DNA from 4 places in the Rhizobium sp. GR12 genome. Region 3 is predicted to be linked to each of the others. Evidence: predicted binding sites of a transcription regulator. Region 3 holds the regulator's gene; each other region holds the start of a gene.

Region 1 (7,339 bases), on a different contig from region 3:
GCGAACGCGGCGAGATCATCGACCGCGTCACCCTGCCGTCCCGTGCCCATGGAATGGCGACGAGCCATGCGACGGGCATGACGGTGGCCTTCGCGCGCAGGCCCGGCACCTTCTTCATGGCCTTCGACCCGGCGCGGCGTCGCGAGCCTATCATCATGCACACGCCGGAAAACCGCCACTTCTACGGCCACGGGCAATTTTCCCCCGACGGCGCGATCCTCTATGCCAGCGAAAACGATTTCGACGGCAATCGCGGCGTTATCGGGCTTTATGATGCCCGAAACGGATTTGTCCGCATCGGCGAGTACGACGCTCACGGCGTCGGCACCCATGACATGACGGTGAGCGATGACGGGCGGCTGATCGTCATCGCCAATGGCGGCATCGAAACCCACCCGGATTTCGGCCGTACCAAACTCAATATCGACAGCATGCAGCCGTCGCTCGTGCTTCTTGATGCTGCCAGTGGCCAGTTGATCCAGAAACATGCGATGCCGGAGCAGCTGCGTCAGCTTTCCACCCGCCATGTCGATCTCGGTGATGACGGGCGCGTCTGGTTCGCCTGCCAATATGAGGGGCCGCGCAACGACCTTCCGCCGCTCGTCGGCCATTTCTCGAAGGGCGAGGACCTGGCCTTCGTCGATCTGCCGGAGGAGACGACAGTGCGCCTTGCCAATTATGTCGGGGCCATCGCCGTCAACCGACGTGACGGACTGGTGGGCCTGACCTCGCCCAACGGCAACGCCGCCGTGACGCTGGATGCAAAAACCGGGCGTGTCGTATCGGAGACGACGGTGCGTGAGGCAGCGGGCGTCGCCCCTGCCGAGAGTGGCATTGCGATTTCTTCCTATGACGGATTTTTCGAGACCGTTCGCAGCGAGGTGGCATGGGATCAGCACATCGTGCGCATCTCCGGCTAAAATACTGAAAAGGCACGGGAACAAAAGCACGGCCGGTGCATTGGATGCGTCATGAAAAACCTTGCCGTGTACATTATTTTCGTGGTTGCAGTCGTTGCCATTGGAGCGCTGATCGGCGTCAACAACGTGCCCGGCGAATGGTATCAATCGCTGCAGAAACCATTCTTCAATCCACCCAACTGGATCTTCGGCCCGGTCTGGACAACGCTTTACGTGATGATCGGCATCGCCGGGGCGCGGACATGGATCCGCAAGCCGATGGGGACGCGCATGCGTCTCTGGTTCACGCAGATGGTGCTGAATTTTCTGTGGTCGCCGATCTTTTTCGGCATGCAAAGCCCGACAGGCGGGCTTGTCATCATCATTCCGATGCTGATCTGCATCGTCGCTTTCATCACGCTCACCTACAGCCGTGACAGGATATCGATGTGGCTATTCGTGCCCTATGCCGTTTGGGTCGCCTTTGCCACGATGCTGAACGCGAGTATCGTCTTGCTGAACTAAATTTTGCCCGAGCAATCCTTGCCTTGCCCGTCGCCACACGCCATGTCAGTTTGCGATGGGGACTTAATTTAGGCAGGTAGACCATGGAGATCACGGATCCCGGCGATTTTCGTCAGCGGATAGAAAGAAGCTTTGCGCGGCAGGGTGTGGTGCAGGCAATCGATGCGCAGATAAGCCGTATCGAACATCGGCTGGTGGAAATCGAGCTGCCCTTTCATGAAAAGCTGACGCAGCAGCACGGTATCTTGCATGCGGGCGTCATCGCCGCCGGTCTGGACACCGCCTGCACCTATGCCGCCTATACGATCATCGAGCCGGAAGCTTCGCTGCTGACCATCGAGTTCAAGGTCAACCTCATGTCCCCCGGACGCGGCGAGCGGTTTCTCTTTCGTGGCGAAATCATCAAGCCCGGAAATAATCTGATCGTGGCCGATGGCCGCGCCTATGCGCTTTCGGACGGGCCGGCAAAGCTGATCGCCTCCATGACGGGCACAATGATGGTCGTAAAAGGCCGCGAGGATATTACCGGATGAGTTACCGGCTTTTGCATGTTGCGGACAAATCCGTTCTTTTCGTCATGGCGGCTTCCGCCGAATACGGCCCGCATCTCCAGGCGCGCATCGCGCCCTTGATGACCGGCGTCGGCCCGGTCGAGGCGGCGATTTCGGTCACGGCCGTTCTTGCCGGTCTCGATGCGGCAGACCATCTGCCTGATCTCGTCGTTTCGCTCGGCTCCGCCGGATCGCGGACGCTGGAGCAAACGGGCGTCTATCAGGCGATTTCGGTTTCCTATCGAGACATGGATGCTTCCGCCTTCGGTTTCGAAAAGGGCCGTACGCCGTTCCTCGATCTGCCGGCCGAGGTGGCCCTGCCCTTGCGCATACCCGGTCTTGCCGAGGCGCGGCTTTCCACCGGCGCCAACGTCATCTCGGGCGAGGCCTATGGGCTGATCGACGCAGATATGGTTGAAATGGAAACCTATGCCGTGCTCAGGGCCTGCCAGCGCTTCGGCTTGCCGCTCGTCGGCCTGCGCGGTATTTCCGATGGCAAGGCCGATGTAAACCATGTGGACGACTGGACGGAATATCTGCACATCATCGATGAAAAGCTCGCAGATGCCATCGACCGGCTATGCCGCGCCATCGCAGACGGCGCGATCACCCTTTGAAACCTTGCGATTTTCGCAAATTTCCGCTGTTTGACACCCGCTTCCGGGTTGCCTAAAGCCGCCATTTTCTTTAAAGGCTCGCCATGACCCAGATAGCCCATCCCGACAGCATTCTCATCATCGATTTCGGCAGCCAGGTGACGCAGCTGATTGCGCGCCGCATCCGCGAGGCCGGGGTCTACTGCGAAATCCATCCGTTCCAGAATGCCGCAGAGGCGTTTGAGAAGCTTCAGCCCAAGGGCGTGATCTTCTCCGGCGGCCCCGCATCGGTGACGGCTGAAGGAAGCCCGCGCGCGCCGCAGGCGGTGTTCGACAGCAAGGTTCCAATCCTCGGCATCTGCTACGGCCAGCAGACGCTCTGCACCCAGCTCGGCGGCGTTGTCGAGGGTGGCCATGCGGCAGAATTCGGCCGCGCCAACATCGACATCAAAAAGGCAAGCCCGCTTTTCGACGGCTTCTGGGAACAGGGCGAGAGCTATCCCGTCTGGATGAGCCACGGCGACCGCGTGACGAAGCTGCCGGAAGGTTTCGAGGTCATCGCAACCTCCGAAAATGCGCCTTTCGCCATCGCGGCGGACGAGACGCGCCATTATTACACCACCATGTTCCACCCGGAAGTGGTGCACACGCCTGACGGCGGCAAGCTGCTTTCCAACTTCGTGCACAAGATCGTCGGTCTGAAATCCGACTGGACGATGGCGGCCTATCGCGCCGAGATGATCCGCAAGATCCGCGATCAGGTCGGCACCGGCCGCGTGCTCTGCGCATTGTCGGGCGGCGTCGATTCCTCTGTTGCGGCGATCCTCATCCATGAGGCGATCGGCGACCAGCTGACCTGCGTTTACGTGGACCACGGCCTGATGCGGCTTGGCGAAAGCGAGCAGGTCGTCGGCATGTTCCGCGACCATTACAATATTCCGCTGGTGCATGTGGATGCCGCAGACATGTTCCTCGGGGAACTGGCTGGCGTTTCCGACCCGGAAGCGAAGCGCAAGACCATTGGCCGCCTGTTCATCGAAGTCTTCGAAGCCGAAGCGGCGAAGATTGCCGCAGATGGCAAGGGCGCGCCGAAATTCCTGGCACAGGGCACGCTTTACCCTGACGTCATCGAAAGCGTTTCTTTCTCCGGCGGCCCCTCCGTCACCATCAAGAGCCACCACAATGTCGGCGGTCTTCCCGAGCGCATGAACATGAAGCTGGTGGAGCCGCTGCGTGAGCTTTTCAAGGACGAGGTGCGTGCGCTTGGCCGCGAACTCGGCCTGCCGGAAAGCTTCATCGGTCGCCACCCCTTCCCCGGTCCGGGTCTGGCGATCCGCTGCCCCGGCGCGGTCACCCGTGAGAAGCTCGATATTCTGCGCAAGGCCGATGCAGTCTATCTCGACGAAATCCGCAAGGCCGGTCTTTACGACACCATCTGGCAGGCCTTCGCCGTGCTGCTGCCGGTGCAGACGGTTGGCGTGATGGGCGACTACCGCACCTATGACTTCGTCTGTGCGTTGCGTGCCGTGACCTCCGTGGACGGCATGACGGCGGATTTCTATCCCTACGACATGAATTTCCTCGGCCGCGCGGCAACCCGCATCATCAACGAAGTCCGCGGCATCAACCGTGTCGTCTATGATGTTACGAGCAAGCCGCCCGGCACGATCGAGTGGGAATAAAACCGAGGCGGAGCAATTTCGCCTTTCGTTCTTCTTTTGTTCTTTATTTCGTCGCCGCACGATGATAGGTTCCCGGCCTTGGCATAAGGCTGTGGAGCATCGTCATGGGTTGCGAGTTGACGGATGGAGGAGCTTTAAGGCAGCTCTATTTTGATGGGCTGGAGCCGCAGAAAATACGGCGCTTCAGTCCGCGATTTCTCAGCAAGCTGTTGCTGGTCTTGAAGCCGCCGCCGACCCTCGCGGCGAGAATTTTTGCCGATGCATCACACCACGCGGAAGGACGCACGCTGCGTGAGGCCTATCCTGCGGAGCTTCTGCATATAACGCTGATGTGTATCGGATGTTTCGATACCGTCCCTCACGGCCTGACAAACAGGCTGAAGGCGGCATTGGGGGAAGTCAGGGCACGGCCCGTTCCGATCACGCTGGATGCAAGCTCGCTTTTCGGCAATCGAAACAGCCTGGTGCTGCGAAGCAATCGTGACATGCCGGAGATGAGCGCTCTGGTGAAGATGTTACAGCGCGCGCTTTGGCGGGCAAATCTTCCCTATATCGCCGCATCGTCTTTCACGCCGCACATCACCATGATTTACGGCTGCGGGAAGATAGAGCCGATGCCGGAAGGAAAACCCTATAGCTGGTTGGCTGGCAATTTTGAGCTGATTTTCAGCCACAATGGCGAAACACGGCACGAGTCACTTGGACGCTTCGCGCTTTCGGCGAAAGCCGATCGTTACGAGCCGCTTGAAAGCCAGATACCTTTACCGGAAAAAGTGATCGGCCCCAAAAAACGGTCCAATCGAAAGCTGGCGGTACGGTAACGCCACCAGAACTCATGCACGAGCGAGGCGGTGTCGCCTCGCTGCAAACGATAACCAGCTTAGAGCTGGACCTTGTCGAAAGCCTTGCCGTCGATGCCAAGGGCTTCGAGGTCGGCGCGGGCCGGCTTGCGATGCGCGCGAACAGCGGCCGAAACCGACAGTGCTGCACCGAGAACGGCGAAAGTTTCGCCGAAGAAGTTACGCGATGTCTTTGCAACCTGACGCATTTTTCTCTCCATATTTGATAGCCAAATAGTGGGTATTTTCGGCCTGTTCTACAACTCATGATGTAGCAAGGAAGCCATGCAGCTTTGCTCGCGCTCGTTTGGATGTCAGCTTTTGCGTTTTTGCATAGCTTAAAGCGCACCCTCAGGCGGCGGCTTGAATAAGACGCATATTTTGTTATGCCGGTGGGCCAAGGCAAAGAGGCGGACAACATGACGGTCACCATTTACGGCATCAAGAACTGCGACACGATGAAAAAGGCGAGAAGCTGGCTGGAAGCCACCGGCATCGACTATTCTTTCCATGACTATAAGTCAGCGGGTATCGACCGGGCTCAGCTTGAGACATGGTGCGATGCCGCAGGCTGGGAAACGGTTCTCAACCGCGCCGGCACCACCTTCAAGAAGCTGGATGACGGCAAGAAAGCCGATCTGGGTCGTGAAAAGGCCATCGGGCTGATGCTGGAGCAGCCCTCCATGATCAAGCGCCCCGTGCTGGAGGCCAGGGACAAGATAACCGTCGGTTTCAAGCCGGACACCTATCAGACCCTCTTTGCGTGAGCGCCGCCCGCCATGTCCAGGACAACCCGCGCGACACAGATGCTGACCAAGGCCGGCATAAGCTTCACCACAGTCACCTATGACTATGACCCGAATGCGGACCGGATCGGCTTGCAGGCGGCCGAGGCAATCGGTGAGGCGCCGCATCTGGTCTTGAAAACGCTGATGGCGGAGCTGGACGGCAAGCCGATCTGCGTCGTCGTGCCCTCCGACCGCGAGGTGAGCATGAAGAAGCTCGCAGCAGCATTCGGCGGCAAATCCGCCAGCATGATGAAGCCTGCCGATGCGGAACGGGCAACCGGTTATCATGTCGGCGGCATCAGCCCTTTCGGGCAGAAGAAGCAGGTGCCGACGGCCATCGAAACGCAGGCCATGGCCCATGAATATGTATATATAAACGGCGGGCAGCGTGGCCTGCAGGTAAGACTTTCCCCTCTCGATGCGCAGGCGGCGCTGAAGGCCGTCGCCGCGCCGCTTGTGGCCGACTGATGCTCTCAGACCGCTTTTGAAAGCATTTGGCTTTCGAAAAGAATGGGCTATGGTCGGCGCCTCAGATTGACATATACGAAGGCAGATCATGACCGTTTCCCCCATCGATCCCGTCAAACTCGAAAAACTTGCCGAAGTCGCCGTCAAGGTCGGCCTGCAATTACAGAAAGATCAGGATCTGGTGATTACTGCTCCACTGGCGGCATTGCCGCTGGTGCGGTTCTTGACCAAACACGCCTATCTTGCCGGTGGCGGGCTGGTCACCACCTTCTATTCCGACGAGGAAACCACGCTTTCCCGCTACCGCCACGCCAGTGACGCGAATTTCGACCGGGCTTCCGGCTGGCTTTATGAAGGCATGGCGGAGGCCTATGCCAATGGTGCGGCACGTCTTGCGATCGCGGGCGACAACCCGATGCTGCTGGCCGAACAGGACCCTGCCAAGGTGGCGCGCGCCAACAAGGCCAATTCCACGGCCTACAAGCCGGCGCTGGAGAAGATCTCCAACTTCGACATCAACTGGAACATCATCTCCTATCCGAACCCGTCCTGGGCGAGGCAGGTCTTTCCCGATGTGACGGAAGACGAAGCGGTCCGCAAACTCGCGGACGCCATCTTTGCCGCCTCGCGGGTGGATCTGGCGGATCCGGTCGCGGCATGGGCGAAGCACAATGCCAATCTCGCCAAGCGTTCGGCATGGTTGAACGGAGAACACTTCGCTTCGCTGCATTTCACCGGTCCCGGCACGGATGTGAAAATCGGGCTGGCGGACGGCCACGAATGGCATGGCGGCGCATCCACCGCCAAGAACGGCGTGACCTGCAACCCCAACATCCCGACGGAAGAAGTGTTCACCACGCCGCATGCGCTGCGCGTGGATGGTTACGTGTCCAGCACGAAGCCGCTTTCACATCAGGGAACGCTGATCGACGATATCCAGGTGAAGTTCGAGGCCGGCCGCATCGTGGAAGCCAAGGCTTCGAAGGGCGAA
Region 2 (7,339 bases), on a different contig from region 3:
TTCACCAGCATTGCGGTCGCCTGCCGGCCCATTTCTTCACGGGGAATTTCATAGGAAGTGAAACGCACAGGGCTGCGACCGGCACGAATATGACTGCCGAGCACGACCATCGAGAAGACTTCAGGCACGCCAATTCCGCGCTCCCGTGCCAAAGTCTCGACGCGCACCGCATCCGCCAGTTCGATGAAAAATGCCGCCGTCGCACCGCTTTCGATGATCGCATCGAGGATCTTTTCGGCAGGCCGGTTTACCGCCTTTATGTGCAGGGCAAGCGTCGCCGCCGTGCCGAGCGCGTCGCTGAACCCCCGCCAGCGGTCGGCGATGGATTCCGCGGGACCCGCAGGGCCGATATAGGCGAGTTTCGAATGCCCGAGCATCATTGCGTCTTCAACAAGCTGCCGCGTGCCTGCGGCATAGTCGCCGCCCACATAGGGCACCGGCCCGCCGGCATCGTCGCGCCGGCCTATAGCCACGAATGGATAGTCTTCCGAGACCAGCCGGGCGAGTTCCTTGCGGTCGAATTCGCGACCGAGGACGAGACAGCCATCGGCGATCCGGAGCCTGTTGCCCTCGGAGAAAATCTTGCGGTCATTGCCCACACCTGCGCTGGTCAGCAGCAGAAGATCGTAAGCCTGCTGCTGCGCCTCCTCCTCGATGCCTAAGAGAAACGGCGTGAAGAAGTCGGCCTGCGCACTTGGAAAAGCGGGCTCATAGGTGAAGACGCCGAGGATGCGATTAAGCCCTTTGGCCATCCGGCGCGCAATCGGGTCCGCGACATAACCCGTCTTGCGGATGACGTCCTGCACGCGCTCGCGGGTTTCAGCCGGGATACGGGCGATGGTAGCCGGTGCACCGTTCAGAACGAGCGAAACCGTGGCCTGACTGACGCCGGCCAGTCTCGCAATATCGTTCTGAGTAAGGCGCTTATGGTTGGCCACGCAATGCCCTCCCCGACATCGGCTGCTTGCTAATACGTATTAGCTGTTAATGCGTATTAGCACGATCTACCTGCCGGGTGTCAAGAGGGCAAAGATGGCTTGCGGAGAGATGTTTTGAGGAGTGCCGATGAGACTGCCAGCCGCCAAATGGCGGCCGCGCTGGGTCGAGGGCCTTCATCCCAGCCGTAAAGTCTTGCCCAGCGCAAGTTCAGGGAGTTGAAGGCGTCTTTTCGCTGACAAGCTTTTGCCCGAGCAGCCAGGTCCACATCGCCTCATCGCTCAGTACTTTTCTCTCGACCTCTTCATGGTTCGTATCCTCGAAAACCGTCAGCCGTACATTGCGTTTCAGTTCCTGGAGGCGTTGAACCAGAATCACCGTGTCGGAAAGAGGAATCACCTCATCTTTTGCTCCATGAAAGGCCCAGAAGGCCGTTTTTTCATTGGTGCGATTGAGGTAATGGCGGATGCCGCCACCGGCGATTGGAACGACGGCGGCAAAAGTTTGCGGGAACTGCTCGGCCATCGACCAGGCGCCGAACCCTCCCCGACTATATCCGATCAGATAGATGCGGCTGCGATCCACGCGGTGATCCGCCACAACCGATTCAAGGACACTTGCGACGCGCTCGATCGGATACAGCAGTTCCTCGCTTGGATTTTGCGGCGAAAACACCATGAATGGAAATTCACGCCCCTCCTCGATCAATTTGGGCAGGCCGCTGCCACGCAGCTTTTCAACATCGCTCCCGCCCTGATCGCCGCCATGCAGCCAGACGACGAGAGGATAGGTCTTGTCCGAACCGGCATAGTCCTTCGGGGTATAGAGCAGATAATTGATGTCCGACGCGATCGTTGTTTCAGACTTCATCGCCTGCTGCTCGGCAAACGCAAATGTCGATGTGGCGAGTGCTGCGATAACGATCAGGCAAAGTTTCAGATGTTTCATGGTTTCGTCCTCCCGAAAAACATACCTCTTCCCAAGGCACGATTGCTGAACTCATGAGCCACCGGGTTGGTTCAGTGGTTCGAGAGGCAGGCCAGCCGAGGTCCCATAAGAACCCGACTGGGGCTGCGAATTTCTATTCGACACCACAGTTCACCCTCGTGTGGAAGACAGCGGCATACGTTCATTATTTGTTCTGGCTTGCTGTTTGAGTTTTTGCTAATCATTGCGACAACAGTGCGAAAATGACTGGCCGTCTCTCCGAAGGCTGGCATTTTTGAAAAGGCCGTCATCGTGCGGATAGGCAAATATCAGGGATGCGGGGCATGGCGGTTGCCTATCTGGACAAACTGAACGAGCAGCAACGCAAGGCCGTGGAACATGGCGTTGGACTTTCACACGGACACACGGCTGGACCATTGCTGATCATCGCCGGCGCCGGTTCCGGCAAGACCAATACGCTGGCGCACCGGGTGGCGCATCTGATTGTCAACGGCGCCGATCCTCGCCGCCTCCTGCTGATGACGTTTTCGCGGCGTGCCGCCTCCGAAATGTCTCGCCGTGTCGAGCGGATCTGCAAACAGGTCATCGGCGCCAATGCCGGAACTCTTACCGATGCGCTGGCGTGGTCCGGTACGTTTCACGGGATCGGCGCGCGCCTCTTGCGTATCTATGCCGAACAGATCGGACTGGACGTGGACTTCACCATCCACGACCGCGAGGACAGCGCCGACCTGATGAACCTTGCCCGACACGAGCTAGGTTTTTCCAAGACCGAGAGCCGTTTTCCGACAAAGGGCACCTGCCTTGCGATCTATTCGCGCGCCGTCAATTCTCAGACACCGTTGAAAGAGATCCTGCGCCAGCACTACCCATGGGTGTCCACCTGGGAAGACGAGCTCAAACAATTATTCGCCGCTTATGTCGAGGCCAAGCAGGCCCAGAATGTTCTCGATTATGACGATCTGCTGCTCTACTGGGCCCAGATGGTCAGCGATCCCGACCTTGCCGGCGATATCGGCAATCGTTTCGACCATGTGATGGTCGACGAATATCAGGATACCAACCGGCTGCAGGCCTCGGTGCTGATGGCGCTGAAACCCGGCGGCCGCGGGCTGACCGTGGTGGGGGACGACGCCCAGTCGATCTATTCGTTCCGGGCAGCGACGGTGCGCAACATACTGGATTTTCCGGCATGTTTCAGCCCGGCCGCCGATGTTATCACCCTTGATCGAAACTACCGCTCGACACAGCCGATACTGGCTGCGGCCAACGGCGTCATCGACCTTGCCCGCGAGCGCTTCACCAAAAATCTCTGGACCGAACGGCAATCGCTCGAGCGACCGAAGCTCGTGACGGTAAAGGACGAAACCGAGCAGGCGAATTTCATCATCGACCAGGTGCTGGCCGATCGTGAGACCGGCATGACACTGAAGCAGCAGGCCGTGCTGTTTCGCACGTCCAGTCACAGCGGCCCGCTTGAAATCGAGCTGACACGCCGCAACATCCCCTTCGTCAAATTTGGCGGCCTGAAGTTTCTCGACAGTGCCCATGTGAAGGACATGCTGGCGGTGTTGCGTTTCGCGCAAAACCCGCGCGACCGGGTCGCCGGTTTCCGGCTTCTTCAGATGCTGCCGGGTATCGGGCCGAAGAAGGCCGGCAATATTCTCGATACGATTGCGGCAGACCCCGAGCCGTTGCTTTCCCTTGACGAAATCCCGCCGCCACCCAAAACCGGCGATGACTGGGTGTCCTTCGTTCAGCTGCTGGCGAACCTGCGAAAATCGCACAGCGGCTGGCCGTCAGATATCGAGCACGCGCGGCTCTGGTACGAGCCTCATCTTGAGCGCATCCATGAGGACGCCGAGACCCGCAAGGCCGATTTGCTGCAACTCGAGCAGATTGCCGGCGGCTACCCTTCCCGCGAACGTTTCCTGACCGAACTGACGCTCGATCCGCCGGATGCCACCAGCGATCAGGCAGGGGTGCCGTTGCTGGATGAGGATTACCTGACACTTTCAACGATCCATTCGGCAAAAGGTCAGGAATGGCGGTCGGTTTTCATCCTGAATGTGGTCGATGGCTGCATACCCTCCGATCTCGGCGTCGGCTCCACGCATGAAATTGAAGAGGAACGCCGGCTGCTCTATGTCGCCATGACGCGCGCCAAGGACAGTCTGTCGCTGATCACGCCGCAACGGTTCTTCACCCACGGCCAGAACGCGCAGGGAGACCGGCATGTTTATGCCGCCAGAACCCGCTTCATACCGGCAACTTTGCTGCAGTTCTTCGAAACCGCCACCTGGCCCCTGGTTTCGGCCGCGGCTTCCGAGCGCAGCGCGCAGCAGATCCGCATCGACGTCGGCGCGCGGATGCGAGCGATGTGGAAATAGGCAAGATCGTACAGGCTGGAACGATGGATAAAACGGCTGTTCGAAAGATCATCCATATCGACATGGATGCATTTTATGCATCGGTGGAGCAACGCGACAATCCCGCACTTCGCGGCCTGCCGGTCGCCGTTGGTGGATCGGCGGCACGGGGCGTGGTGGCTGCGGCAAGTTACGAAGCGAGAACCTTCGGCGTGCATTCCGCGATGCCATCGGTTACCGCCAGACGGAAATGCCCGGATCTGATCTTCGTGCCGCCGCGCTTCGAGGTGTATCGGCAGGTCTCGCAACAGATCAGGGAGATATTTGCCGAATATACCCCGCTGATCGAGCCGCTATCACTCGACGAAGCCTATCTCGATGTCACCGAAAACCTGAAAGGCATGGAGATTGCCACCGAAATCGCGTTGGAAATCCGCGCGAATATCAAAACGGTCACCGGCCTCAATGCGTCCGCCGGCATTTCCTACAACAAGTTTCTCGCCAAGATGGCAAGCGACCTGAACAAGCCGAATGGCCAGGCCGTCATCACGCCAAAAAACGGCCCGGGCTTTGTTGAAGCCCTGCCCGTCAAGAAATTCCATGGTGTGGGACCAGCCACGGCCGAGCGGATGAAACGGCACGGCATCGAAACCGGGCTCGATCTCAAGTCGAAAGCACTCGGTTTTCTGCAACAGCATTTTGGAAAGTCCGGCCCTTATTTCTACAACATCGCCCGCGGCATCGATGGACGACCGGTAAAGCCCGATCGCATCCGCAAATCCGTCGGCGCCGAGGACACATTCATCGAGGACATCGACGATCTCGATCTGGCCAAGGCCGAGCTAGGCCCTTTGGCTCAGAAAGTCTGGCGTTATTGCGAGGCCCATGACATCACCGGAAAGACGGTCACCGTTAAGATCAAATATTCGGATTTCAGCCAGGCGACCCGCAGCAAGACCGTATCGGGAGCCGTGTCTGACGTCGCGACGATCCAGGAGATGGCAGAGACCCTGCTTGCCTCCGTCTTTCCATTCAAACGTCCGGTGCGGCTGTTGGGGATCACTCTTTCATCGCTGAATACCGAAGAGAGCGAACAGGAACCGCAGTTGGCGCTTGGAATATGATGCCGCTTTCCCGAAGCGAAAAAGCCCGCCAGGGGAGTAGCTACACCGGGCTTTCCGCTATACCGCGCTGCGAAAGAGTGGGGTACTCTTGTGTGGTCGAGCAATAAAGCGTTATTGACTGTCCTTATCGATAAAGTCATACCACCGTTAGCAGGTAGACCAGACAGGATCCGCGAAGTGCAGGTAGAAGCATTCCCGATATCAGGCTTAAAAAAGATAACTCCGGCCCGTTTTGGCGATAGCAGGGGCTACTTCAGCGAAGTTTTCAAGCGCGACTGGTTTCGAGAGAATGTGTCGGACGTAGAATTCTTGCAGGATAATGAATCCTTGTCCGCGCAGGCCGGGACCGTCCGCGGGCTTCACTTCCAGACGAACCCGTTTGCACAGGGAAAGCTTGTCCGCTGCATTCGTGGTCGCCTGCTGGACGTCGCCGTCGATATCAGAACGGGGTCTCCCACTTTCGGACAATGGGCCGCCATCGAGCTTTCACCGGAAACCGGTGAGCAGTTCTGGATACCGGCTGGCTTCGCCCACGGGTTTATGACACTCGTCGATGACACCGTCATCTCGTACAAGGTCACAGCTCCTTACAGCGCGGACCATGACCGCGGCGTTAAGTGGGATGATCCTGCAATCGGCATCAACTGGCCAACGGTAGGCGACCGCGTACTTTCCGACAAGGACGCAAAGCAGCCGTCTCTGTCCGAGTTGCCCGACTATTTCACCTACCAAAAAACGGAAAACTGATAATGCGCGTTCTAGTCACCGGCGGCGCCGGATTTATCGGATCGGCCCTTGTGCGCTATCTCGTGAGCGAAGTGGGCGCGGATGTTCTTACCGTCGACAAGCTGACCTACGCGGGTAATCTGGCCTCACTGAAGCCAATCGAAAATGCGCCAAACCACCGCTTTCTTCAGGCGGACATATGCGACCGCGCCGCGATGAATGACGCTTTCGCGACATTTCAACCGGACTACGTGATGCATCTGGCAGCTGAGAGCCACGTCGACCGCTCCATCACGGGTGCTGCCGATTTCATTCAGACCAATATCAACGGCACATTCACGATGCTGGAAGCAGCACGGGAATATTGGGTCGGCCTGGCCGACGACGCGAAAACAAGCTTCCGCATGCTTCACGTCTCGACCGATGAGGTTTACGGTTCGCTCGGAGAGCATGGCCTCTTCGAAGAAACAACACCCTACGATCCTTCGTCGCCGTATTCCGCTTCGAAAGCCGCAAGCGACCATCTCGCCACTGCCTGGCAGCGCACCTATGGTCTTCCGGTCGTGATTTCCAACTGCTCAAACAATTACGGGCCGTTCCACTTCCCTGAAAAACTTATTCCGCTGATCATTCTCAACGCGCTGGAAGGTAAGCCGCTGCCTGTCTATGGAAACGGCTCCAACATTCGCGACTGGCTCTATGTCGAAGACCACGCCCGTGCCTTGTGGCTTATCGCCCAGAAGGGCCTTGCCGGCGAAAAGTACAATGTCGGCGGCAGAAATGAGCAGAAAAACATCGATGTAGTCAACTGCATCTGCTCCATTCTGGACGAGTTGCGCCCGCAATCGATGCCCTATGCCGAGCTCGTCAAATATGTCACCGATCGCCCCGGCCACGATGCCCGCTACGCCATTGACGCAACGAAGCTGGAAACTGAACTCGGCTGGAAGGCGCAGGAAAATTTCGCGACCGGCATCCGCAAGACTGTGGAATGGTATCTCGACAATGCGTGGTGGTGGCAGCCGCTGCGCGAAGGTGTTTACGCAGGAGAGCGTCTCGGCGTTCTGGTGAAGGTCTGAGCGGGATGCGGCTGGTCGTCACCGGAAAAAACGGTCAGGTTGTCAGCGCTCTACAGGCTCTTGCTGATGATAAGTTGGAGATTGTAACCTTGGGTCGGCCGGAACTCGATCTTGCTCGACCCGAAACGGTAGCTAGGGCATTGCGTGACGCAAGGCC
Region 3 (7,339 bases):
CAAGGCCGATGCCGCGCTTGCCGGAAAGCGAGGTGCGGTTGGCCTTGTCGAAGGAGGACTTGTAGACGAGGCCTATCCCAAGGCTGTCGCAAAGCTCCTTCAGGACGCCAGCGATCATGAAGGCATGCTCGCGGCTTTCCATCTGGCAGGGACCGGCGATCAGCGAAAAACGCTCGGTATTGGAAAAGGAAACCTTGGCCGTGCCGTCTCCGGCAGTGACTTTGAGATTGTTCGTAACGCTCATCATTTTTCCTCGAAGGAGAATGTGACGCCCTGACCGGGCGCGGCAGGCACCACAAGACGGGCGTCCGCTTTTCCGTAGGACACGCCATTAGCAGCAAGCACCGCCTCTGTCACGGCAAGATCGTGCGACGAAAAGACGACGCCAGCACCGCGCAATCCCTCAGAGCCATCCTTCAACTCCGGCTCGAAATCCTCCTTTTCGGTCAGTCTGATCCGTGCATTGCCGGTTTCCGATACGATGTCTCCATCCGCAGACACCCTGCCCTCACAGCCGAACACCGTTTCGATCAGGTGCATCGGGCCGGGTTTTTGACCGGACGACAGGACGATCTCGGACAAACCGTAAACCCCGTTGGCATGGCGCTCGAGCATCGAGCGGTCGCCCGGAAGGGCCTTCAGGCGCTGGCAGCTGAACAAAAAGAAATCCGAAGCGGCATCCTGCCCTGCAAAGGCCAGCCGGAAGGCAGCTTCGCCTTGCGAACCGTCAGGCATTTGGACTGGCCGCGAAAATTCGAAGACCTCACCTGCCGATACGCCGGCCGCCACAAACCTGTCATGATCGGCAAGGGCATTGTCCGTGCGGGCGACGAGGGCCGAAAAACCTTCCCTACCATCCCGTTGCCGGAAAGCACGATCCCTACCGGTGAACACATCTCCGTTGTCTGCCGAGGCATTATATTTAGCCGGGTCAGCAATGGCGAGTGGCTCCAAGTAGGTGCCATCGGTGAAAAAAACACAGCTATTCCGGGTCCCGAAGGGATGCAGAGCCTCTGGCGCTACCGTAAATCCAAGGCTTAAGAGACGCTTTGCGGCAACGCCGATGACCTCCACGGGCAGAACGAGATGATCGACGCGATAGGGTTTCATCATGACTGGTTTCCTGCTGGCGTTGCGGCAAGGCCATGCCGAAACGGTTCGATGCGAAGAAAAGCACGAATGCGGTCGATGAAGCAAATCATCAGGACAACAGATAGCAGCTTCACGAAATTTTAGGGGATTGCAGAACACATATGGAACATATAGTGTTCGTTCTGTATTTGTTTCGCAACTTCCACGACGATTCCAAAGGGTGTTTTCCTCATGCTCACGCGCAAACAGCAGGAATTGCTTCTCTTCATTCATGAACGAATGAAAGAGTCCGGCGTGCCGCCCTCCTTCGATGAAATGAAGGACGCACTCGATCTTGCTTCGAAATCCGGCATCCACCGGCTGATTACCGCCCTCGAAGAGCGCGGTTTCATTCGTCGGCTACCGAATAGGGCGCGAGCGCTGGAAGTCATCAAGCTGCCCGAGGCTTATACGCCGGGTGCAAGGCCGCAGCGCGGCTTTTCGCCGAGCGTCATCGAAGGCAGCCTCGGCAAACCCAAGGCGCCGGAACCGGCCCCTGCCACCAGGGCGCCGGCCAACGATCTCGTCGGGGCCGTCAGCGTGCCCGTGATGGGACGTATCGCCGCCGGCGTGCCGATTTCCGCCATCCAGAACAACACCCACGATGTGGCCGTACCTGTAGACATGCTGGGCACGGGTGAACATTACGCGCTTGAGGTCAAGGGCGATTCGATGATCGAGGCCGGCATTTTCGACGGCGATACCGTCATAATCCGCAATGGCAACACCGCCAATCCGGGTGACATCGTTGTGGCTCTGGTGGATGACGAGGAAGCGACGCTGAAGCGTTTCCGCCGCAAGGGAGCCTCCATTGCGCTGGAGGCGGCAAACCCCGCTTATGAGACCCGTATTTTTGGACCGGACCGGGTGAAAATCCAGGGCAAACTGGTCGGGCTCATCCGCCGTTACCATTGATCCGATGAAACCGGACGCGCTCCGGTTTTCAACAGGCGTCATCTAGAGGGTGGCGTCTGTCTGAAAGGGTGAGTTGTTCTAGAGCACGGGCGTGATCCAGAGATAAACGAGTTGTTGTCCAACACCCACTGTATCGGCGCCTGACGCCTTTTGGAAATTGGTTCCACCCTTGATACCGATGCTTCTGTTTTACTGTGGGGCAGCGGCGTATATGCCGTCGGCTGCAATCGTTGCGGGGGAACCTCCGCAAGACCCCGGACAAAATGTGAATTTACGTCATCGCACCGCGTGGTGATATTTCGTCGTCTCCGAGTGGTGATATTAGCGAGGCGCTGCCACACGTGCCCTCACCTTACGATCCATCAATGCAGCTTATGGGAGCCATGGATTATTTTCGATATTCCATGGACTGCCGGCAGGTATAGAAATGCGCCTCATATCCGGGAGATACGCCATGTACGATCTTTATATTGCCAACAAGAACTATTCCTCGTGGTCGCTGCGGCCGTGGGTGTTGATGCGCACGCTCGGTATCGCCTTCGATGAAAAGCTCGTTCCATTCGGCGAAGGCGTCGCCTTCACCACGTTTTCGCCAACCGGCAAGGTGCCCTGCCTGGTCGATGAGGGTGTGACCGTTTGGGAATCGCTTTCGATCGCCGAATATCTTGCCGAAAGACATCAGGGCGTCTGGGCAAGCGACAAACAGGCAAGGGCATGGTCGCGTTCGGCGGCCAGCGAAATGCATGCGGGCTTTTTCTCGCTGCGCAATCTCTATCCCATGTCGGTCGGCATAAGGATAAAGCCGAAGGGTGCCGATGCAGGGCTTGCGGCCGATATAAAGCGCATCGATGTGCTGTGGAGCGAAGGTCTTTCAAAATTCGGCGGGCCGTATCTTGCCGGTCAGAAATTCACCGCGGTCGACGCCTTCTTCTGCCCGGTCGCATTCCGTTTCCAGAGCTATGGCGCGGATCTTTCGCCTGCGGCGAAAACCTATTGCGACCGGCTGCTCGCCCTGCCCGCCATGCAGGAATGGTACGAGGCGGGTTTGAAGGAGATTTGGCGCGATGTGTCACATGAACAGGAAATCGGTGCGACCGGCGAAGTGACCGCCGATCTGCGCGTCAAGGTTTGATTGTCCGCGCTGGCGGGGTCATTGCGACGCCGCCAGCAGCCGGATGACGGGTTGCGGCAGATCGCGGTCGAAACGGCCACTTTTCCAGTCGTAATAACGATGTCGGCTCCAGGGCCGGTCCGTTCCGGCGATTGCGGCGCGCAGCCGACCAACCACTTCTGCCTGCGCCTTGTCCGCGAAGTCTATTTCCACCGAACCGAGACGCCGCAAAATATCGCGGCTGAGCAGAAGCGCGCCCGAACGGCACTGTGAAAAAGAGGTTCTGCGGGAAACGACGACAATATCGGCGATATCGCAGGCTTTTCCGGCGAAACGGCCGTCTTCCAGAACGATGATCCACTCGCCGCTTGCCGCGCTCGCCGCACACCACATGTCTTTCCTGCAGGTGAAGACGCCGACTTTGGCATCTTTGAGAGCCGCCGTCATCTCCCGCGCCACCGCCGTCATGTCCTCAGGCGACAGCTTCGATTTCGAGCCGGAGCCAGTAGTATTTATCCTGCCCTCCCCGCTGATAAAGACCGGCGGCACGGCTTTTTCCGGCAGCAACAGCGCCCTTTGCCATTGGCCGAAAACAAAGCCCGGCGGGCGGGTTTTCGTGGTGAAGACCTTGCCGTTTTCCACCATTGCCACCAACTCGCCGTCCTCGTGGATCAACAGATCAGGTAAATCGCGATAGGCCGTGACCGCCGACAGCCCGAAGGCGAAAAGCAGAACCGGAACGCCAAGAAGCGCAAGCCGGCTGCGCAGCAATGTCATGAGCAGTAAACCCACCGAGGCGACACCAAGGAACCAGCCATGCGGACGCCCCGTCGCCGCGCTGCCGCCCCACGACCCCACCTCGTTTGCAACCTCGATGACGAGAGCCATGCCAAAGCCCATGATCTTCAGGAACGGCGCATCGAGCCCGAACGGCATCAGCAGCATGGCGAGGAGGCCGAAGGGCATGACGATCAGCGACATGAGCGGCATTGCGGCCAGATTGGCGAAAAGTCCATAGGTGGTGACACGATGAAAATGTTCGGCCGAATAGATCGCCGTCGAAAGGCCGCCGATAAGCGATGTCGTGACAACACCACCGATGACCGCGCCCACCGTTTCCGCCACCTTCATCCATGCGGGTTTGCGCCCGATGAACAGCCGCTCTTGGTCAATGCGCCAGCGGCTCCAGAAGGCATAGGCCGAAACGAGCGCTATGGTGGCGGCGAACGACATCTGGAAACTCGGCCCCATGATTTCCGAGGGCGAAAAGATAAGAATGACCAATGCGGAAATGGCAACATTTCTGAGGCTGAGCGAGGGTTGATCGAAAAGAACCGCGATCAGCATTACCGACATCATCAGCCAGGCGCGTTCGGCGGAAACGGCGAAACCGGAAATGAGATAATAAGCGAGCGTCATCAGCAACGCCGCGAAAGCCGCGACCTTCTTGACCGGCCAGCGCTGCGCAAAGGCCGGGAACAGGCTGAAGGCCAATCTCAGGCCAACGAAGAATATGCCGGATGCCAGCGCCATGTTGAGCCCCGAAATGGCGACGATATGCGCCAGACCGGAGAGCCGCAACGCCTCCATCGTCTGGGCCGAGATGGCCTGTCTCTCATCGGTGACGATGGAGGCGGCAAAGGCCCCGGCGTCTCCGCCGATGGTATTGCGGATACGCTCGGCAATCGCGCTGCGCAGGCCATAAAGCCGCGTATCGACCCATTCCAGCCAACCCTTTTCAGCTGCCATATCACCCACGGGTGACGCAAGCGTCTGCGGCGGCTTATAGAAGTATCCGGTCGCGCCTACGCCTCTGAAATAGGAGGTGAAGGCGAAGTCGTTGAGTTCCGGCAAGGCCGGGCCGGATGGCGGTGAAAGGCGCGCCTTGCCGCGAAGAGTGGCGCCGAGCGCCACCGGCTCGCCGCCGCGCGCAAGCACCGAAATCCTCTGCGGCGGACGCGACAATGTCGGCCCTTCCGTGGCGGTCAGTTGGACCACATACCGCCAGTAGCCGCGCGCATCGACTTCCCGACGCGCCACCGTGCCGGTGATGGTGGTGGTGACGGGGGTATCCAGCAACACGGTTCCCGCCCGCCGGGTTTCGAAATCGGCCAGAAGCATGCCGAGCAAAAGAAAAGCGCAGAGGCCGCAGGCCGCCGCCGCAAAGCCGGCGCTATATCTCACAAGCAGCGCCAGACCTGCGACAAGCAGAAATACCACCGACAGAATAAACGAAGAAGGCGCGGCATCGAGAGAAAACCACAGGATCGCGCCGCAGCCGATAAAGACGGGGATGAAAAGAAAATCGTGACCGAATGCGCGTTCCTCGGCCAGGCAGGCGGCAATTTTTTCTGCGGCTGTATTTTTAAGGTTCCACCCGGGAACAAGGGCGGGCGTATCATATGTCGCGGCATCGCTGCTTCGGTGAAGAGGAAACAGAATATCCCGCGTGCCGGGCAAGCCGCCCTGCAACGTTTCGGCATATCCGAAATGCTGTTTTTCCCCTTGACCCAGCAATTTGCGCCGCCCCCTGCCGCACCGGAAACAGGTTTGCAGGCCGGCGTTAGGGATTGCAATCCTTTCCTTTAACGGTGCGTTGACCGTGATCGAATTGCGACCACCGGGAAAGCCAAAAGCGACAGGTTTGCGTTTGCCGCAATGCACAATTTGACCTTTGGATAGCTTGGCATCTGCGCAAGGATCATATAGCTAATCGGTAGACGCTTAACCGCGGGGCGTGTCTCAACGCCCCCACCCGCATGTTTTCGGAGGATCAAGTATGACGGAAAAAAGCGCTACAGTGACACTTGGCGAAAAGCAGGTCGAACTCCCGGTCAGGGTAGGCACTATCGGACCAAGCGTCGTCGATATCGCCACGCTGTACAAGCACACGGGCTCCTTCACCTACGACCCCGGCTTCACGTCGACGGCCTCCTGCGAATCCAAGATCACCTACATCGACGGTGACGAGGGCGTTCTCCTTCATCGCGGCTTCCCCATCGAGCAGCTTGCCGAACAGGGCGACTTCCTGGAAACCTGCTATCTGCTGCTTTACGGCGAATTGCCGACTGCCGCGCAGAAGAAGGACTTCGACACCCGCGTTACGCGCCACACCATGGTGCACGAGCAGATGAGCCGCTTCTTCACCGGCTACCGTCGCGACGCACATCCGATGGCCGTCATGTGCGGCACGGTCGGCGCTCTCTCGGCCTTCTATCACGACTCGACCGACATTACCGATCCGCACCAGCGCATGGTCGCTTCGCTGCGCATGATCGCGAAAATGCCGACGATCGCCGCCATGGCTTACAAGTACCATATCGGCCAGCCGTTCGTTTACCCGAAGAACGACCTCGATTACGCCTCCAACTTCCTGCACATGTGCTTTGCCGTGCCCTGCGAGGACTACAAGGTCGATCCGGTTCTGGCCCGCGCCATGGACCGCATCTTCATCCTGCATGCCGACCATGAGCAGAACGCCTCCACATCCACGGTGCGTCTTGCCGGTTCTTCGGGTGCAAACCCGTTCGCCTGTATCGCGGCTGGCATCGCCTGCCTCTGGGGTCCGGCACATGGCGGCGCCAACGAAGCGGCGCTCAACATGCTGAACGAGATCGGCTCGGTTGACCGCATTCCGGAATATATCGCCCGCGCCAAGGACAAGAACGATCCGTTCCGCCTGATGGGCTTCGGCCACCGCGTGTACAAGAACTACGACCCGCGCGCCAAGATCATGCAGAAGACGATGTACGAAGTGCTGGAAGCCACCGGCAACTCCGACGATCCGATCATGCAGGTTGCGCTCGAACTGGAAAAGATCGCCCTTTCCGATCCTTACTTCGTCGAAAAGAAGCTCTACCCGAACGTCGATTTCTATTCGGGCATCACGCTGAAGGCGCTAGGCTTCCCCACGACAATGTTCACCGTTCTGTTTGCGCTCGCGCGCACGGTCGGCTGGATCGCACAGTGGAACGAAATGATCGAAGATCCGCAGCAGCGCATCGGCCGTCCGCGCCAGCTCTATACGGGCGCCGGCAAGCGCGACTACGTTCCGGTTTCCAAGCGTTAATCCGCGAAACCGTCCAATATCAAAAAGGCCGGCGGGTTTTCACCCGCCGGCCTTTTTGTTGGCTATTGTCTTGGAAAAAACGCGCTCTACCCGATCCGGCGGCCAATAAAAGC
Region 4 (7,339 bases), on a different contig from region 3:
ATCGCAAAGCCGCTTTCAAAGAGGACGAAGTTTCCGAAATCCTCCAGTACTTTCAGGCCAAGCGTGTCACGATAAAATTCCCTGGAACGGCTGATATCGCGCACGAAAGGGATGGGATTTACAAAACGCATCGCATTCCTTTCGTGGTTCAACATCCAGAATCAAAAAGGCGGGGTAGAACCCGCCTTCTCAGTCCATCCTGATTATGCCGCCAGCGCCGCCGCCACCGCGTCGATGGCCTCCTGCGCCTTGGCGCCATCGGGGCCACCGGCCTGCGCCATATCCGGGCGTCCGCCACCGCCCTTGCCGCCAAGGGCGGCTGAGGCCGTGCGGACGATATCGACAGCGCTGAAACGGGCCGTCAGATCCTCGGTCACGGCAGCGACAGCGCTCGCCTTGCCGTCTTCGGAAACGGCGATCAGCAGCACGACGCCGGAGCCGAGATTGACCTTGGCTTCATCGGCAAGACCCTTGAGATCCTTGGCGTCGATACCCGAGAGAGACTTCGCCAGGAAATTGACGCCGGCGACCTGCTGGACGTCGTTTGCGCCGGCATCCGAGGAACCGCCGCCCATTGCGAGTTTCCTGCGGGCATCGGCAAGCTCGCGCTCCATCTTCTTGCGCTCGTCGAGAAGTCCCTCGACACGCGACAGCACTTCGCCCGGCTGCACCTTCAGCGACGAAGCCAGCGCCTTTACCCGCTCATCCTGCTCGGAGAGATAGGCGAGCGCGCCCTGCCCCGTTACGGCTTCAAGACGACGCACGCCGGCACCGACGGCGCTTTCGCCGAGAATGCGGATAAGACCGATCTGGCCGGTTGCGGCAACATGGGTGCCGCCGCAAAGCTCTACGGAATAAGGACGGTTGGCTTTCGCACCGTGAAGGCCGGTGCCCATGGACACCACGCGCACTTCATCACCATATTTTTCACCGAACAGCGCCATGGCGCCCTCGGCAATGGCGTCGTCAACGCTCATCAGGCGGGTCACGACCGGCGAATTCTGCAGCACGATCTCGTTTGCCATGTCCTCGACCACCTTCAGTTCCTCTGCCGACATCGGCTTCGGATGCGAAACGTCGAAGCGCAGGCGCTCAGGCGCGACCAGCGAACCCTTCTGTGCAACGTGCGTGCCAAGCACCTCGCGTAGCGCCTCGTGCAACAGGTGGGTGGCGGAGTGATTGGCACGCAGACGCGAACGGCGGTCATGATCGACCGTCAGCTGCACGGCTTCACCAAGCTTCAACCCACCCTTGGACACCGTGCCGGAATGCACGAACAGACCTTCGCCCTTTTTCTGGGTTTCGGAGACGGTAAAGGCGCCATTGTCGCCGGAGATAACGCCCGTATCGCCCATCTGGCCGCCGGACTCGCCATAAAACGGCGTCTGGTTGACGACGATCTGCACCGTCTCGCCATCGGCAGCACTTTCCACCGACTTGCCGTCCTTGACGATCGCCTGAATGACGCCTTCTGCGGTTTCGGTATCGTAACCGAGGAATTCGGTCGCGCCGAACTTCTCCTTCAGTTCGAACCACACCGTTTCGGTCGCCTTGTCGCCGGAGCCGGCCCAGTGCGAGCGCGCTTCCGCCTTCTGGCGTTGCATGGCATCCGTGAAGCCGGAAATGTCGACGCTGATTTCGCGGGCACGCAACGCATCCTGCGTCAGATCGAGCGGGAACCCATAGGTGTCGTAAAGCTTGAAGGCTGTCTCGCCGTCCAGCATGTCGCCCTTGTGCAGGGTAGAGGTCGCGTCGGATAGCAGCGACAGGCCACGATCCAGCGTCTTGCGGAAACGGGTTTCCTCAAGCTTCAGGGTCTCGGAAATCAGCGCTTCGGCGCGGACCAGTTCCGGATAGGCGCGGCCCATCTGCTGTATCAGCGCCGGCAGCAGCCTGTAGATCAGCGGCTCACGCGAACCGAGAAGCTCGGCATGACGCATGGCGCGGCGCATGATACGGCGCAGAACATAACCTCTGCCTTCGTTGGACGGCAGAACGCCATCGGCGATCAGGAAGGCGGATGAGCGCAGATGATCGGCGATGACCCGGTGGCTGGCGCGTTTTTCGCCTTCCGCCGGAACGCCGGTCGCCTCGACGGAGGCCGAAATCAGCGCCCGGAACAGATCGGTATCGTAATTGTCGTGTTTGCCCTGCAACAGTGCCGAAACGCGCTCGAGACCCATGCCGGTATCGATCGACGGGCGCGGCAGATCGATGCGCTCTTCCTTCGTCAGCTGCTCATATTGCATGAAGACGAGGTTCCATATCTCGATGAAACGGTCGCCGTCTTCGTCCGGTGAGCCGGGCGGGCCGCCCCAGATATGGTCGCCATGGTCGTAGAAGATTTCCGAGCAGGGGCCGCACGGACCGGTATCGCCCATGGCCCAGAAATTGTCGCTGGTCGGAATGCGGATGATGCGGTCGTCGGAGAAACCGGCGATCTTCTTCCAGAGATTAAAAGCCTCGTCGTCTGTGTGGTAGACCGTGACGAGAAGACGGTTGCGGTCAATGCCGAATTCCTTGGTAATCAGGTTCCAGGCATGGGTGATCGCCTCTTCCTTGAAATAATCGCCGAAGGAGAAATTGCCGAGCATTTCGAAGAACGTATGGTGACGGGCCGTATAACCGACATTGTCCAGATCGTTATGCTTACCGCCGGCGCGCACGCATTTCTGTGCCGAGGCAGCCGTGGAATAAGGGCGGCTTTCAAGACCGGTGAAGACGTTCTTGAACTGCACCATACCGGCATTGGTGAACATCAGCGTCGGATCGTTGCGCGGCACCAGCGGGCTGGAGGGCACGATCTCGTGTCCGTTCTTCTTGAAGTAGTCGAGGAAGGTCGACCGAATTTCATTCACACCGCTCATGCCCACACACCGCTCACAGCTGGAGTCCATCATCGCCATCCTGAACGATGGCTATATTGCAAAATCACTGGCTTTTATCGTCCGCACCCTGCCCTGTCCAGCCATGGAGGCGAAGCAAGGCGTATAGGCAAAGAAAAAGGGCCGCGCGAAGGAAAATCGCACGACCCTTTTGATCCAAACCAGCTCATGCCGGCAAAGCTTCCGGGCGCTACCGCCCGAACCTTCGCGAACGCATCAGCCTTCATCGGCCCCGTCGTCGCCATCGTTGGCGTCAGGACCACCATTATGCAGGAAGCGATCGGCGATCAGACCGGCATTCTGGCGCAGCGCCAGTTCGATCTCATTTGCCATTTCCGGATTGTCGCGCAGGAAGGTCTTGGCGTTTTCACGCCCCTGCCCCAGACGCTGACTATTATAGGAGAACCACGCACCGGATTTTTCGACGATACCGGCCTTCACGCCGAGATCGACAAGCTCGCCGGTCTTCGATACGCCCTCGCCATACATGATGTCGAATTCCACCTGTTTGAAGGGCGGCGCCATCTTGTTCTTGACGACCTTGACACGCGTCTGGTTGCCGACAATCTCTTCGCGTTCCTTGACAGCGCCGATACGGCGAATGTCGAGACGCACCGAGGCGTAGAACTTCAGTGCGTTGCCGCCCGTCGTCGTTTCCGGCGAACCGAACATGACGCCGATCTTCATGCGGATCTGGTTGATGAAGATCACCATGCATTTCGACTTGGAGATCGAGGCAGTCAGCTTGCGCAGCGCCTGGCTCATCAAGCGGGCCTGAAGGCCCGGCAGGCTGTCGCCCATCTCGCCTTCGATTTCCGCACGCGGCGTCAGCGCCGCAACCGAGTCCACGACCAGAATATCGACGGCGCCGGAACGCACCAGCGTATCGGTGATTTCCAGCGCCTGTTCGCCCGTATCCGGCTGCGAGATCAGGAGGTTCTGCAAATCCACGCCAAGCTTGCGGGCATAGATGGGATCGAGCGCGTGCTCGGCATCCACGAAGGCGCAGATACCGCCCTTCTTCTGGCATTCCGCAATCGTCTGCAGAGCCAGCGTCGTCTTACCCGAGCTTTCCGGGCCGTAAATCTCAACGATGCGCCCCCGCGGCAAACCGCCGATACCGAGCGCGATATCCAGGCTGAGCGAACCCGTCGAAACGGTCTCGACTTCAACCACATTTTCATTGGAACCGAGCTTCATGATCGATCCCTTGCCGAACGACCGTTCGATCTGGGAGAGCGCCGCTTCCAGTGCCTTGCTTTTATCCACCGATTTATCCTCTACGAGACGCAAAGAATTTTGTGCCATCCGGTCCACCTTTAGGTTATTGAAGCCACACAGGCAATGAAGCAGTATGGAAATAGGATGTACTCTATTTGTTCTCATTTCGCAAGGCGCAGCCAGCATATTGAAAACAAATAGCGATAAGTGGTTTGTTCTGCTTTCGTTTTTTCGTGTCCGGCCTATCGCCGCAGACCGGGTGCGAAGGCGGAAAACCAAACGGTTCGGACGAATCGTCCACCCTTTCCATCCGCGAAAGAGGGAAACGCAAGCGTGAAGAAAATACTCGTTCTGGGCGGCGCGCATATCGACAGGCGCGGCATGATCGAGGCGGAAACAGCGCCCGGCGCCAGCAATCCCGGCTCCTGGATGGAAGAGGCAGGCGGCGGCGGTTTCAACGCGGCGCGCAATCTCTCCCGGCTCGGTTTTGCCGTCCGCATCATCGCACCACGCGGCGGCGACGTGACGGGCGAGGCGGTGGCGGAGGCCGCAAGGCAGGCGGGCGTCGAAGATACGCCCTTCGTTTTCCTCGATCGCCGCACGCCGAGCTACACCGCCATTCTGGAGCGCGACGGCAATCTCGTCATCGCCCTTGCGGATATGGACCTCTACAAGCTGTTTTCGCCACGCCGCCTCAAAGTGCGTGCAGTGCGCGACGCGATCACCGCAAGCGACCTTCTGCTTTGCGACGCCAATCTGCCGGAGGATACGCTGAAGGCGCTCGGCCTCATTGCCCGCGCCTGCAAAAAACCGCTCGCAGCAATCGCCATTTCGCCCGCCAAGGCGGTGAAGCTGAAGGACGTGCTCGCCGATATCGACTTTCTCTTCATGAACGAGGCGGAGGCGCGTGCTTTGACCGGGCAGACAACGGCAAATGTTCGCGACTGGCCGGAAATTCTCCGCAAGGCCGGTCTTGCCGGCGGCGTCGTCACCCGTGGCGCAAGCGAAGTGGTGGCCTTCAACGCGACGCAAACCGCAAGCCTCCACCCGCCCCTCATCCGCGAGGTGAAAGATGTGACGGGTGCGGGAGACGCCATGGCCTGCGGTTATCTCGCGGCAATCACCGAGGGCAAAACTATCGCCGAAGCGCTCCGACTGGGCGCAGCGGCCGCCGCCATCACCGTGCAATCGCCCTTTGCTACCGCCCAGGACCTGTCAAAAGACAGTGTCGAGGCCATGTTAGGGCTTGTCCCCAATGCCGAAATACTGGCATGAACCCGTTTTAAGAACCTGGAACAGACAGAATGACCCGCCCCATCTCCCCGCTCCTGCCCATCGTCTATTCGCAAGAGGTTGCCGCCGCCAAGCAGCGCGGCGCGCCGATCGTGGCGCTTGAATCGACCATCATCACCCACGGCATGCCCTACCCGGGCAATATCGAGATGGCCGAAGGTGTCGAACAGATCATCCGCGATCAGGGCGCCGTTCCGGCAACCATCGCCGTCATTCACGGCACCCTGCATATCGGCCTTGAGAAAGACCAGCTGGAAGCACTGGCCCAGACCACGGACGCCATGAAGGTCTCGCGCGCCGATCTCGCCTTCGCGATTGCCGAGCGCCGCACGGGCGCGACGACAGTGGCAGCCACCATGATCGCCGCTGCCCGCGCCGGCATCCGCGTTTTCGCCACCGGCGGCATCGGCGGCGTGCACAAGGGCGCGGAACAGACCTTCGATATTTCCGCCGATCTGACCGAGCTTGCCAAAACCGGCGTGATCGTCGTCTGCGCCGGCGCCAAGGCCATTCTGGATATTCCGAAGACGCTGGAAGTTCTCGAGACCAACGGCGTGCCGGTCGTTACCTTCGGTTCGGAAGAGTTTCCAGCCTTCTGGTCGCGCTCCTCCGGCCTTTCCAGCCCGCTTTCGCTCAACAGCCCGGCGGCCATCGCCAATTTCCAGACGACCCGCGAACAGCTCGGCATCGACGGCGGCATGCTGATCGCCAATCCCGTGCCGGAAGAAGACGAAATTCCGCGCGAGGAGATGGAAATCTACATCAACCGCGCCATTTCCCACGCCGAGCGCCAGGACATCACCGGCAAGGCCGTCACGCCCTTCCTGCTCGGCGATATCTTCCGGTTGACCGATGGCCGCAGCCTCGCGACCAATATCGCGCTGGTGCGCAACAATGCCCAGCTCGCCGCAGAGATCGCCGTCGCGCTGAACTAGGCGTTAGGGGCCGGGATCAACCTCAAATGAGGGTGTGGCAGAGGGCGAAGCCTCTCCTCCGTCATGCCGGACTTGATCCGGCATCCAGCCACGGCGCGTCTGCGCCGTGAAAGAGTCTTTCGTGATCAAGTCCTTGATCATGCTGGACCTCGAATCCAGTCCGGGGTGACGGGATACGAACGTGTCTGCCCTAAGAACTTTGCTACCAACAAAAAAGCCCGGAAAGCTTTACGCTTTCCGGGATTTCGTTTTTCAGTTCCTGAACCCGGTCAGTTCTGGGCGACCGGCCTTACCAGCGGCGTGACGCGGCGGATGGTGACGCGGCGGTTCTGCTGTTCCGGACCGAGTGTCTGAACCTTCAGATAACGCTCGCCATACCCTTGGGTCGCGAGGTTTTCCGGCGGAATGCCGTAAACATCGGTCAGCACGTTTGCGACGGACGCGGCGCGCTCGTCGGAAAGGACGAGGTTGCTTTCATCCGAACCGACGGCATCGGTGTGGCCTTCGATCAGGAAGGTCTCCGCCGGGTTCTTTGCCAGCGCCTTGTTGATCGCATCCGCTACCTTGCGCAGCGAACGCGCCTGCGCCATCGGAATATCGGCGCTGCCCGTGGCGAAGGTGATCGTATCGAGGTCGATACGGCGCACCTTGTCGCGGATGCGGGCCGAATAACGCACTTCGTCCAACGAATAGACGCGCTCCACCGGCTCGACCGGCGGCTGCTCCAGGAAGCGATAATAATCGCGGTCCGGATCGCTCGACGTGTCGATGATGTAGTCCGTCACCGGAATGCGCAGACGCATCGGCGGCAGGTCGAGGCCCGGATCGCGATAGACGTATTCACGGTCAGGATCCTCCATCAACTCCGGCGCATAGAACAGCACATATTCCCGGCCACGGTCGTCGATGCGCGAACGCTGGATGACGTCGCCGTAGCGGTTGCGGATCGTCACCACCTGCGTGCCGTCCCGGCGCTCGACCGTCTCGCGGATGCGTCCGCCGCCC

The links. The regulator LexA, encoded in region 3, represses DNA repair genes until DNA is damaged. The targets are predictions, from matches to a motif close to TGTTCNNNNTGTGTTCNG.
Region 1: a site for LexA is predicted at 4,280-4,297, ahead of QSK43_RS01905 (2'-5' RNA ligase family protein). Genes of this name have one in related genera too.
Region 2: a site for LexA is predicted at 2,063-2,080, ahead of QSK43_RS08050 (ATP-dependent helicase). Genes of this name have one in related genera too.
Region 4: a site for LexA is predicted at 4,252-4,269, ahead of recA (recombinase RecA). Genes of this name have one in related genera too.

The regions. Positions count from the first base shown of each region.
Region 1 is NZ_JASXTH010000001.1:390,505-397,843, forward strand. It holds gene QSK43_RS01880 (DUF1513 domain-containing protein) at 1-920, shown strand, start outside; gene QSK43_RS01885 (TspO/MBR family protein) at 972-1,424, shown strand; gene QSK43_RS01890 (PaaI family thioesterase) at 1,508-1,957, shown strand; gene QSK43_RS01895 (5'-methylthioadenosine/S-adenosylhomocysteine nucleosidase) at 1,954-2,592, shown strand; gene guaA (glutamine-hydrolyzing GMP synthase) at 2,676-4,253, shown strand; gene QSK43_RS01905 (2'-5' RNA ligase family protein) at 4,358-5,074, shown strand; gene QSK43_RS01910 (hypothetical protein) at 5,134-5,301, opposite strand; gene QSK43_RS01915 (ArsC family reductase) at 5,512-5,859, shown strand; gene ybaK (Cys-tRNA(Pro) deacylase) at 5,872-6,348, shown strand; gene QSK43_RS01925 (aminopeptidase) at 6,437-7,339, shown strand, end outside.
Region 2 is NZ_JASXTH010000004.1:32,998-40,336, reverse strand. It holds gene QSK43_RS08060 (LacI family DNA-binding transcriptional regulator) at 1-938, opposite strand, end outside; gene QSK43_RS08055 (prolyl oligopeptidase family serine peptidase) at 1,147-1,884, opposite strand; gene QSK43_RS08050 (ATP-dependent helicase) at 2,208-4,274, shown strand; gene dinB (DNA polymerase IV) at 4,298-5,377, shown strand; gene rfbC (dTDP-4-dehydrorhamnose 3,5-epimerase) at 5,555-6,124, shown strand; gene rfbB (dTDP-glucose 4,6-dehydratase) at 6,127-7,182, shown strand; gene rfbD (dTDP-4-dehydrorhamnose reductase) at 7,188-7,339, shown strand, end outside.
Region 3 is NZ_JASXTH010000005.1:328,506-335,844, reverse strand. It holds gene kdsA (3-deoxy-8-phosphooctulonate synthase) at 1-244, opposite strand, end outside; gene QSK43_RS11370 (VOC family protein) at 244-1,113, opposite strand; gene lexA (transcriptional repressor LexA) at 1,324-2,046, shown strand; gene QSK43_RS11360 (glutathione S-transferase family protein) at 2,501-3,178, shown strand; gene QSK43_RS11355 (ComEC/Rec2 family competence protein) at 3,197-5,674, opposite strand; gene gltA (citrate synthase) at 5,937-7,226, shown strand.
Region 4 is NZ_JASXTH010000002.1:352,879-360,217, forward strand. It holds gene QSK43_RS04655 (VOC family protein) at 1-131, opposite strand, end outside; gene alaS (alanine--tRNA ligase) at 204-2,867, opposite strand; gene recA (recombinase RecA) at 3,102-4,193, opposite strand; gene QSK43_RS04670 (carbohydrate kinase family protein) at 4,440-5,381, shown strand; gene QSK43_RS04675 (pseudouridine-5'-phosphate glycosidase) at 5,411-6,334, shown strand; gene QSK43_RS04680 (OmpA family protein) at 6,604-7,339, opposite strand, start outside.